One region of the Bradyrhizobium sp. SZCCHNR1002 genome, then DNA from elsewhere that is predicted to be linked to it. Evidence: riboswitches for the same ligand, from Rfam matches in the RefSeq annotation. Region 1 holds a riboswitch; the other holds the start of a gene.
What was found. Region 1 has a riboswitch for cobalamin ahead of QX108_RS13150 (TonB-dependent receptor plug domain-containing protein). Riboswitches for the same ligand answer to the same signal wherever they lie in the genome.
Positions count from the first base shown of each region.

Region 2: another riboswitch for cobalamin. It lies ahead of QX108_RS08545 (HupE/UreJ family protein); the one in region 1 lies ahead of QX108_RS13150 (TonB-dependent receptor plug domain-containing protein).

Region 1 covers NZ_JAUHIS010000002.1:142,908-146,309, reverse strand. Annotated here, with positions in the region: gene QX108_RS13150 (TonB-dependent receptor plug domain-containing protein) at 1-1,493, opposite strand, end outside; cobalamin riboswitch at 1,589-1,807, opposite strand; gene QX108_RS13145 (sulfatase-like hydrolase/transferase) at 2,019-3,402, shown strand, end outside.
Region 2 covers NZ_JAUHIS010000001.1:1,917,339-1,920,740, reverse strand. Annotated here, with positions in the region: gene cobO (cob(I)yrinic acid a,c-diamide adenosyltransferase) at 1-330, opposite strand, end outside; gene cobU (bifunctional adenosylcobinamide kinase/adenosylcobinamide-phosphate guanylyltransferase) at 350-886, opposite strand; cobalamin riboswitch at 921-1,113, shown strand; gene QX108_RS08545 (HupE/UreJ family protein) at 1,233-1,865, shown strand; gene QX108_RS08540 (DUF1636 domain-containing protein) at 1,869-2,264, shown strand; gene cobW (cobalamin biosynthesis protein CobW) at 2,285-3,322, shown strand; gene cobN (cobaltochelatase subunit CobN) at 3,332-3,402, shown strand, end outside.

The DNA.
Region 1 (3,402 bases):
GGATTGGCGAAGAAGTTGAACGCCGGAAAATCCTGGTGCAGCTGGCTCAGGGTCGGTGCCTTGAAGCCGGTGCCGTAGCTCGCCTTCAGCTTGGTCTCGGTGACCGGCAGGATCATCGCCGGCGCGATACGCCAGGTGCCGTGCCCGCCGAACTGGTCGTTGACGTCGTTGCGCAGGCTCGCCACCACGAACCAGCGCCTGGCAAATTCCGTCTGCAGCTCGATGAAGCCGGCCCTGTTGCCGTTCTCTGCGGAAAGATCAGCTGTCTTCAGCCGTTCGGTCTGTTGCTCCAGGCCGACGATGAGGTTGTTGTGCGGCGCCAGCTCGGTCACCGCATGCCAGTCATATTTGATGCGCTCGCCGGTGGCGACCGCGGCCACGGGATTGCCGGCCGTGAGATCGGACGACCGATTGTTCACATAGTTGACGCCGAAATAGTTCCTGATGCGGCCGCCGAGCACCGACCACACCGCTTCCTCGCGCGTCGCCAGCTGGCGAACGGTGTGATTGCTCCTGACAGCATCGGGAACGCTGGGAAAGCCGCTGTCGCCGGTGAACAGCAGGGTGGCGTCGGTGGTGCGGACCACTGAATTCAGCGTCCATGCCTCGTTGAGGTCGACGCCGAGCTTGGCCGAGGCGGTGACGTTGTCGTAGGTGTTGCCGATCGCCTTCTGCCCCGCGGGCAGCAATTGCCATGGCGTCACCGGCACGTCGCCGGCGTGCAGATGCGCGACATTGACCGCGTAGTTGACGTTGGCCTGCGAGCCGCTCAGTCCGGCGCTCTGGTTGAACGTCTTGAACGACCCGCTCTCGACCGAGGCGGTCGCCCGCGCCGGCCCGTCGCCCTTGCGGGTGATCACCGAGATCACGCCGCCGATCGCATCGGAGCCGTAGAGGCCGCTCTGCGGCCCGCGCAGCACCTCGAATTGCTGGATGTCGGCGGCCAAGAGATGCGCAAAGTCGAACGCGCCATTGCCGTTGGTGACGTCGCCGACGTCGATGCCGTCGATGATCAGCTTGGTGTGATTGGCATTGGTGCCGCGCACGAAGACGTTGGTCTGGCCGCCCGGGCCGCCGGCCTGCACGACGTTCAGTCCCGGGACCGTGCTCAGGATGTCCGGCACGGTGCGGGCCTGCTGGGTGGCAATGTCCCTGTCGGTCACGATCGTGATCGCATTCGCGACGTTGGCGACCGGCGTCACGATCCCGGTCGGACTGACCGCGACCGGCGTGCCGACCGGAGCAGCCGGCTTTGCCGCCGGCATCTGCCGATGCGCGGCGTTGCCGGTTCTGCGGGGCATGGCCGGTTTCGCAGCGATCGGCGTGCGCGGCGGGTCGACCTCGACCGGGGGCAGCAGGTCGGGCGAGGCGGATTGCTGCGCGGCGGCTGGGAGAGCACCGAGCATGGCGAATGACGAGAGGACGCAGAACGACGACAGAAAGGCGCGGCGGCGCCTGGCATGGGGAACGGGAGACACGAGTGACCTCGGCATGACGTCAGTGGCACGTCACCGCGAACGAGGTCTCATGCAGGCCTTGGCGGGCCTGCCTGAAAACGATGCCAATAACGCCCCGACCGGCATCCTCGCGTGTGACCACGGCTGACGGCAGGTCTCCTGGCTCGCGGGTCGTCACCTCCACGTCGCCTTCCCGGGACCGAGATTTCCCAGTGGCATCTGACGCGAGATTCGCCGCTTACAGTTGCGGGGGCAGCTGCGGCCTTCGATCACGTCGCTTGCGCGAGGCGTCCGGCACCGCATTCCCTTTTGAGCCCCGGTCGAGGGGCACCGTCACGATCACCGTAGAAGCGCGCCTGTGGCGGAGTCAATCGCCGGCGGGAGCAAGCCCTGATCGATCCCCTCAATTGCCGACCGCGCGATCGACGAGACATCCACTCGAATTTCCACAATGGAAAACTACCTGAGATTGTGATCGGCTTCATACGTCTCCCCTGGCTGCATGGGAGAGAAGGCGTCGTCGCCGGGTGTCCTCCCGGAGATCATCGATAGGAGCCCGTCATGAGCCGCCCGAACATCCTGCTCGTCACCTGTGATCAGTATCGCTTCCCGCGTTTCTCCTATGGTGCCGATCACGGCTTCGCCGAGCCCTTGAAGCGCATCCTCGGCTTCAGCGAGGACATCGGTGTCGACAACCCTTACGCCAAATTCTTTCCGGGCCTGCTGCGGCTGCGGCGCAATGCGGTGCTGCTGCGCAATCACACCATTGCCGCCAGCGCCTGCACGCCGAGCCGCGCCACCATCTATACCGGGCAGTACGGCACCAAGACCGGCGTCACCCAGACCGACGGCCTGTTCAAGAACGGCGACTCGCCGAACTTCCCCTGGCTCGCGGCCGACGGCATTCCCACCCTCGGCAATTGGATGCGCGAGGCAGGCTACGCCACGCATTATTTCGGCAAGTGGCACGTCAGCAATCCGCCGGACCATTCGCTGCAGCGCTATGGCTTCGACAATTGGGAGCAGTCCTATCCCGAGCCGCATGGCGCGCAGACCAACAATCTCGGGCTCTATCGCGACGCCGGCTTCACCGATTCCGTCTGTGCCTTCATCCGCCGCCAGGCGCTCGCGCTCAACTACAACCGCGTCGTGGCCGAAGCCGATGCGCGCGATCCGGATGCGGCGGCCCCCGATCCCTCCGACGTCAAGCCGTGGTTTGCCGTGGCGTCGTTCGTCAATCCGCACGATATCGCGACCTATCCGGCCGTGATCAGCCAGGCGCTGCCGTCGCCGGATCAGTCCGGCAAGCAGCAATCGGTGTTCGGCCCGCTCACCGTGCCGCTGGAAGGGCAGGGTACGCCGCCGCCGACCGCCGGAACGGCCGTGGTCCCGCTCAATCCGCTCGACTTTCCGCAAGACAGCGCCCATGCGCCGCCGACCATGAACGAGACGCTCGCCGGCAAGCCGTCATGCCAGCACGATTACGCCTACAAGATGGGTTTGGCGCTGGCGGCCAAGACCGGCTACAACGCGCTGTCCGGCAAGGACAAGGGCGACTCCAATGCCGCCGTCGATCTCGCGCTGCGCAGCTCGATCCCGTTCCAGCTCACCGATCATCCCGACGAGGCCTGCCGCAAGTTCATCCAGCTCTATGCCTGGCTGCATGCGGTGGTCGATGCCCATATCGACCAAGTGCTGCAGACGCTGGAGGAGACGGGGCAGGCGTCCAACACCATCGTCGTCTTCTTCAGCGACCACGGCGAATACGCCGCCGCCCACGGCATGATGATGGAGAAGTGGCACGCCGCCTATCAGGAGGCGCTGCACGTGCCGGTCGTGGTGCAGTTTCCGCCCGGCCGCCACGACCAGCCATTGCGGGCAAGCGATGCGCTGACCAGCCACATCGACATGCTGCCGACGGTGCTTGGCCTTGCAGGAGTCAAAG
Region 2 (3,402 bases), on a different contig from region 1:
CGCGGCTACGTCGCGCGCACGATCCTGCGTTTCCCAGGTAAAGCCTTCGCCGAGCGTGTGCCACGAGACCTGATCACCGAACGCGGCGATCGCCTTGCGCTCGCCCGTCTCCCATGCGCCCTTGCCGAACTGCACGACGCCGATGCGAAAGCCGCGGCCGATCGCACGCAGCATCAGGCCCCACGCTGCCGTCGTTTTGCCCTTGCCCTTGCCGGTGTGGACGATTAGCAGGCCCTTCTCGACGGTCTTCGAAGCGACCTCGGCATCCTGAATGGCCTTGCGGTTCTCCATCTTGGCCTTGTGGCGTGAATCGTCGGCGCTCTCGGTCATCGGCATGTCCTCTTCTTCGTCATTTCAATGTCAGCGGCAGGCCGGCCGCCATCAGGATCACACGGTCCGCAAGGGCGGCGACGTCCTGGTTCAGTCGTCCTTGCGCATCGCGAAAGGCGCGCGCGAGCGCGTTGTCAGGCACGATGCCCAGTCCAACCTCGTTCGAAACCGCAACGATGGGTCCGCGCGCGGCTGCGAGCGCCTCGATCAGATCGGCACATGCGGCCGCAACGTCTCTGTCGGCCAGCATCACGTTGCTGAGCCAGAGCGTCAGGCAGTCGATCAGCATCGGCGTGGGCGACGCATCGTGCGTGCGGACGAGCGCGGCGAGGTCGTGCGTGGTCTCGCGCGTCTGCCATCCGTCTGCGCGCCGCGCCTTGTGCTGTGCGATTCGTTCGGTCATTTCCTCGTCGAACGCCTGCGCGGTCGCAACATACGTCCAGGGCGGTGCGCTCGCCGTGACCAGCGCCTCCGCGTGGCGGCTCTTGCCCGAGCGCGCTCCGCCGAGCACCAGGGTCAGGCGCGGCAGGGCGGGAGGCGGCGGGGCAGGGACCATGGGGACGATTCCGATTGACGGGCTTTGGCGCGACCCGTATCTAACAGATGACGGTTCTCCGAAAGGAGAGATTTAGGGAACACGGTGCGGGATCACACCCAAGGCCGTGGCTGCCCCCGCAACTGTAATCGGCGAGTGTGAGGCCAAAGCACCACTGGGAAACCGGGAAGGTGGTTTCACGCAGCGACCCGAGAGCCAGGAGACCTGCCGTCGACATTGCTGTTGGCCGACCCGTCGCGCGGGGAGTCGCGATGCTGGTTCTGATCCCGCCGGGATGGGCGGGATGCCGTCGGATGCAGCGCATCGTCCGGTCCTCTGGGGGAGCCGGCAAGCGACGGAGACGGCCATGAAGTTCACACGCACGACGACTTTCACGATTGCGAGCCTGCTTCTGCTCGCCGCCCAGCCCGCTTTCGCGCATCACATGATGGATGGCAAGCTGCCGCAGACCTTCGCGCAGGGCATGCTGTCCGGGCTCGCCCATCCCATCATCGGCATCGATCATCTGGCGGCCATCGTGGGGGCCGGCATCGTTGCGGCGTTGCTCGGCCGCGGCTTCGCCCCGGTGCTGGCGTTCACGACGGCGATGATCGCCGGTGTCGGCCTTCACGTGGCGAAGGCCAACATCCCGGCGGCTGAGCTGCTGGTCGGCCTCACGACCGTCGTGGTCGGCCTCGTGGTGGTGATGCGCGGCCGTTTCGGCGTGCTGCCGGTCGCCGGTCTGTTTGCTCTGACGGGCCTCGTGCACGGTTACGCGCTGGGCGAGTCGATCGTCGGCGCGGAGACTGCGCCGCTCGGCGCCTATCTCGCCGGTCTTCTCGTGATCCAGACCGTGATCGCGGCGTGTGCGTTCCTCGGCACCAGGCTGCTGTCGGCCAAGGCCAATGCCATTGCGCCGCTGGCGCTGCGCCTGGCCGGCGCTGCGATCGTGCTGGCCGGCGGCGTCGCCGCGGCCACGGCAGCCGGAATGATCGGCTGATTGATGTCCACATCTGAAACCGGCGCAACGACGCTGTTCGTCTGCGTCACCTGTCGCACGCAGGCGGCTGAAGCTGCGCCGCCTGATCAGCCGCGGGCCGGGGCCCGCCTGCTCGCGGCGATCGAGACCGTGCCGGCCGAGCAACGTGCCGGCATTGCCGTGGTCGGCGTCGAGTGCCTGTCCAACTGCAACCGGGCCTGCACGGTTGCCGTGACGGCGCCGGGCAAATGGACCTATGTGCTCGGGGCTCTCGATCCCGATGTTCATGCGCAGGACGTGCTGAGCTTCGCGCAACTGCATCAGCGCCACGAAGCCGGTCTGCCGGCGTGGCGCGAGCGTCCCGAATACATCCGCAAGAACACCGTTGCGCGCGTGCCTGCTCTGGCAGAGCCGCGCTGAAGACGAGAGATCGTATCACCATGACGAAGTCGTTCGCCAAGACGCCTTGCACCATCGTCACCGGCTTTCTCGGGGCCGGGAAGACCACGCTGGTGCGCAATCTGATCGAGACGGCGAACGGCCGCCGGCTCGCCATCATCGTCAACGAGTTCGGCGATGTCGGCATCGATGGCGACATCCTGAAAGGTTGCGGCGTGCCGGACTGTCCGGAGGATCGCATCGTCGAGCTGTCGAATGGCTGTCTATGCTGCACCGTCGCCGATGATTTCGTGCCGGCGCTCAAGAGCCTGCTCGACCAGAAGGACCCGCCCGAGCACATCGTGATCGAGACGTCGGGTCTCGCGCTGCCGAAGCCGCTGGTGCAGGCCTTCAACTGGCCGGAGATCGCAACCCGCGTCACGGTGGATGGCGTCGTCGCGGTGGTCGATGGCCCGGCGGTGGTGGCCGGCCGCTTCGCCGACGATCCCGAGGCGCTTGCCGCGCAACGCGCCGCGGACGATTCGCTCGATCACGACAACCCGCTCGAGGAGGTCTACGAGGACCAGCTGCTCTGCGCGGACCTCGTCGTGATGAACAAGAGCGACCTGATGAGCGAGGACGAGCGCAAGGACGTCGCCGCCGAGATCGCGTCGAAGATTCAGCGCGCCGTCAAGGTGATCGCGACCGAGCATGGCAGGCTGTCGGCCTCCGTGCTGCTCGGGCTTGGTGCCGCCGCCGAGGACGATCTCGCCGCGCGTCCCTCGCACCACGACAACGAGGCGGAGCATGATCACGACGATTTCGAAAGTTTCGTGCTGGACGTACCGGCGCAGACCTCTCCCGATGCACTCGTCGATCGCATCGCGGCTGCCGTCGATGCGCATGACGTGTTACGGGTGAAGGGATTCGTCGAAGTAGCAGGCAAGCCGCTGCGCCTTCTGGTGCAGGCGGTCGGCAACCGCATCCAGCATCAGTTCGAGCGCCCCTGGCAATCCGGCGAATCGCGGCAGGGGCGGCTGGTGATCATCGGCGAGCGCGGCCTCGATGCGGCAGCGATCCAAAGCCTGATCGCGGGCTAGGCGAGGGCCATGCATCTCCTGGCGACATCGGGCGCTGATCTCGACGACCTCGAACAGGCCGTGGATCTCGCGCAGTCGCC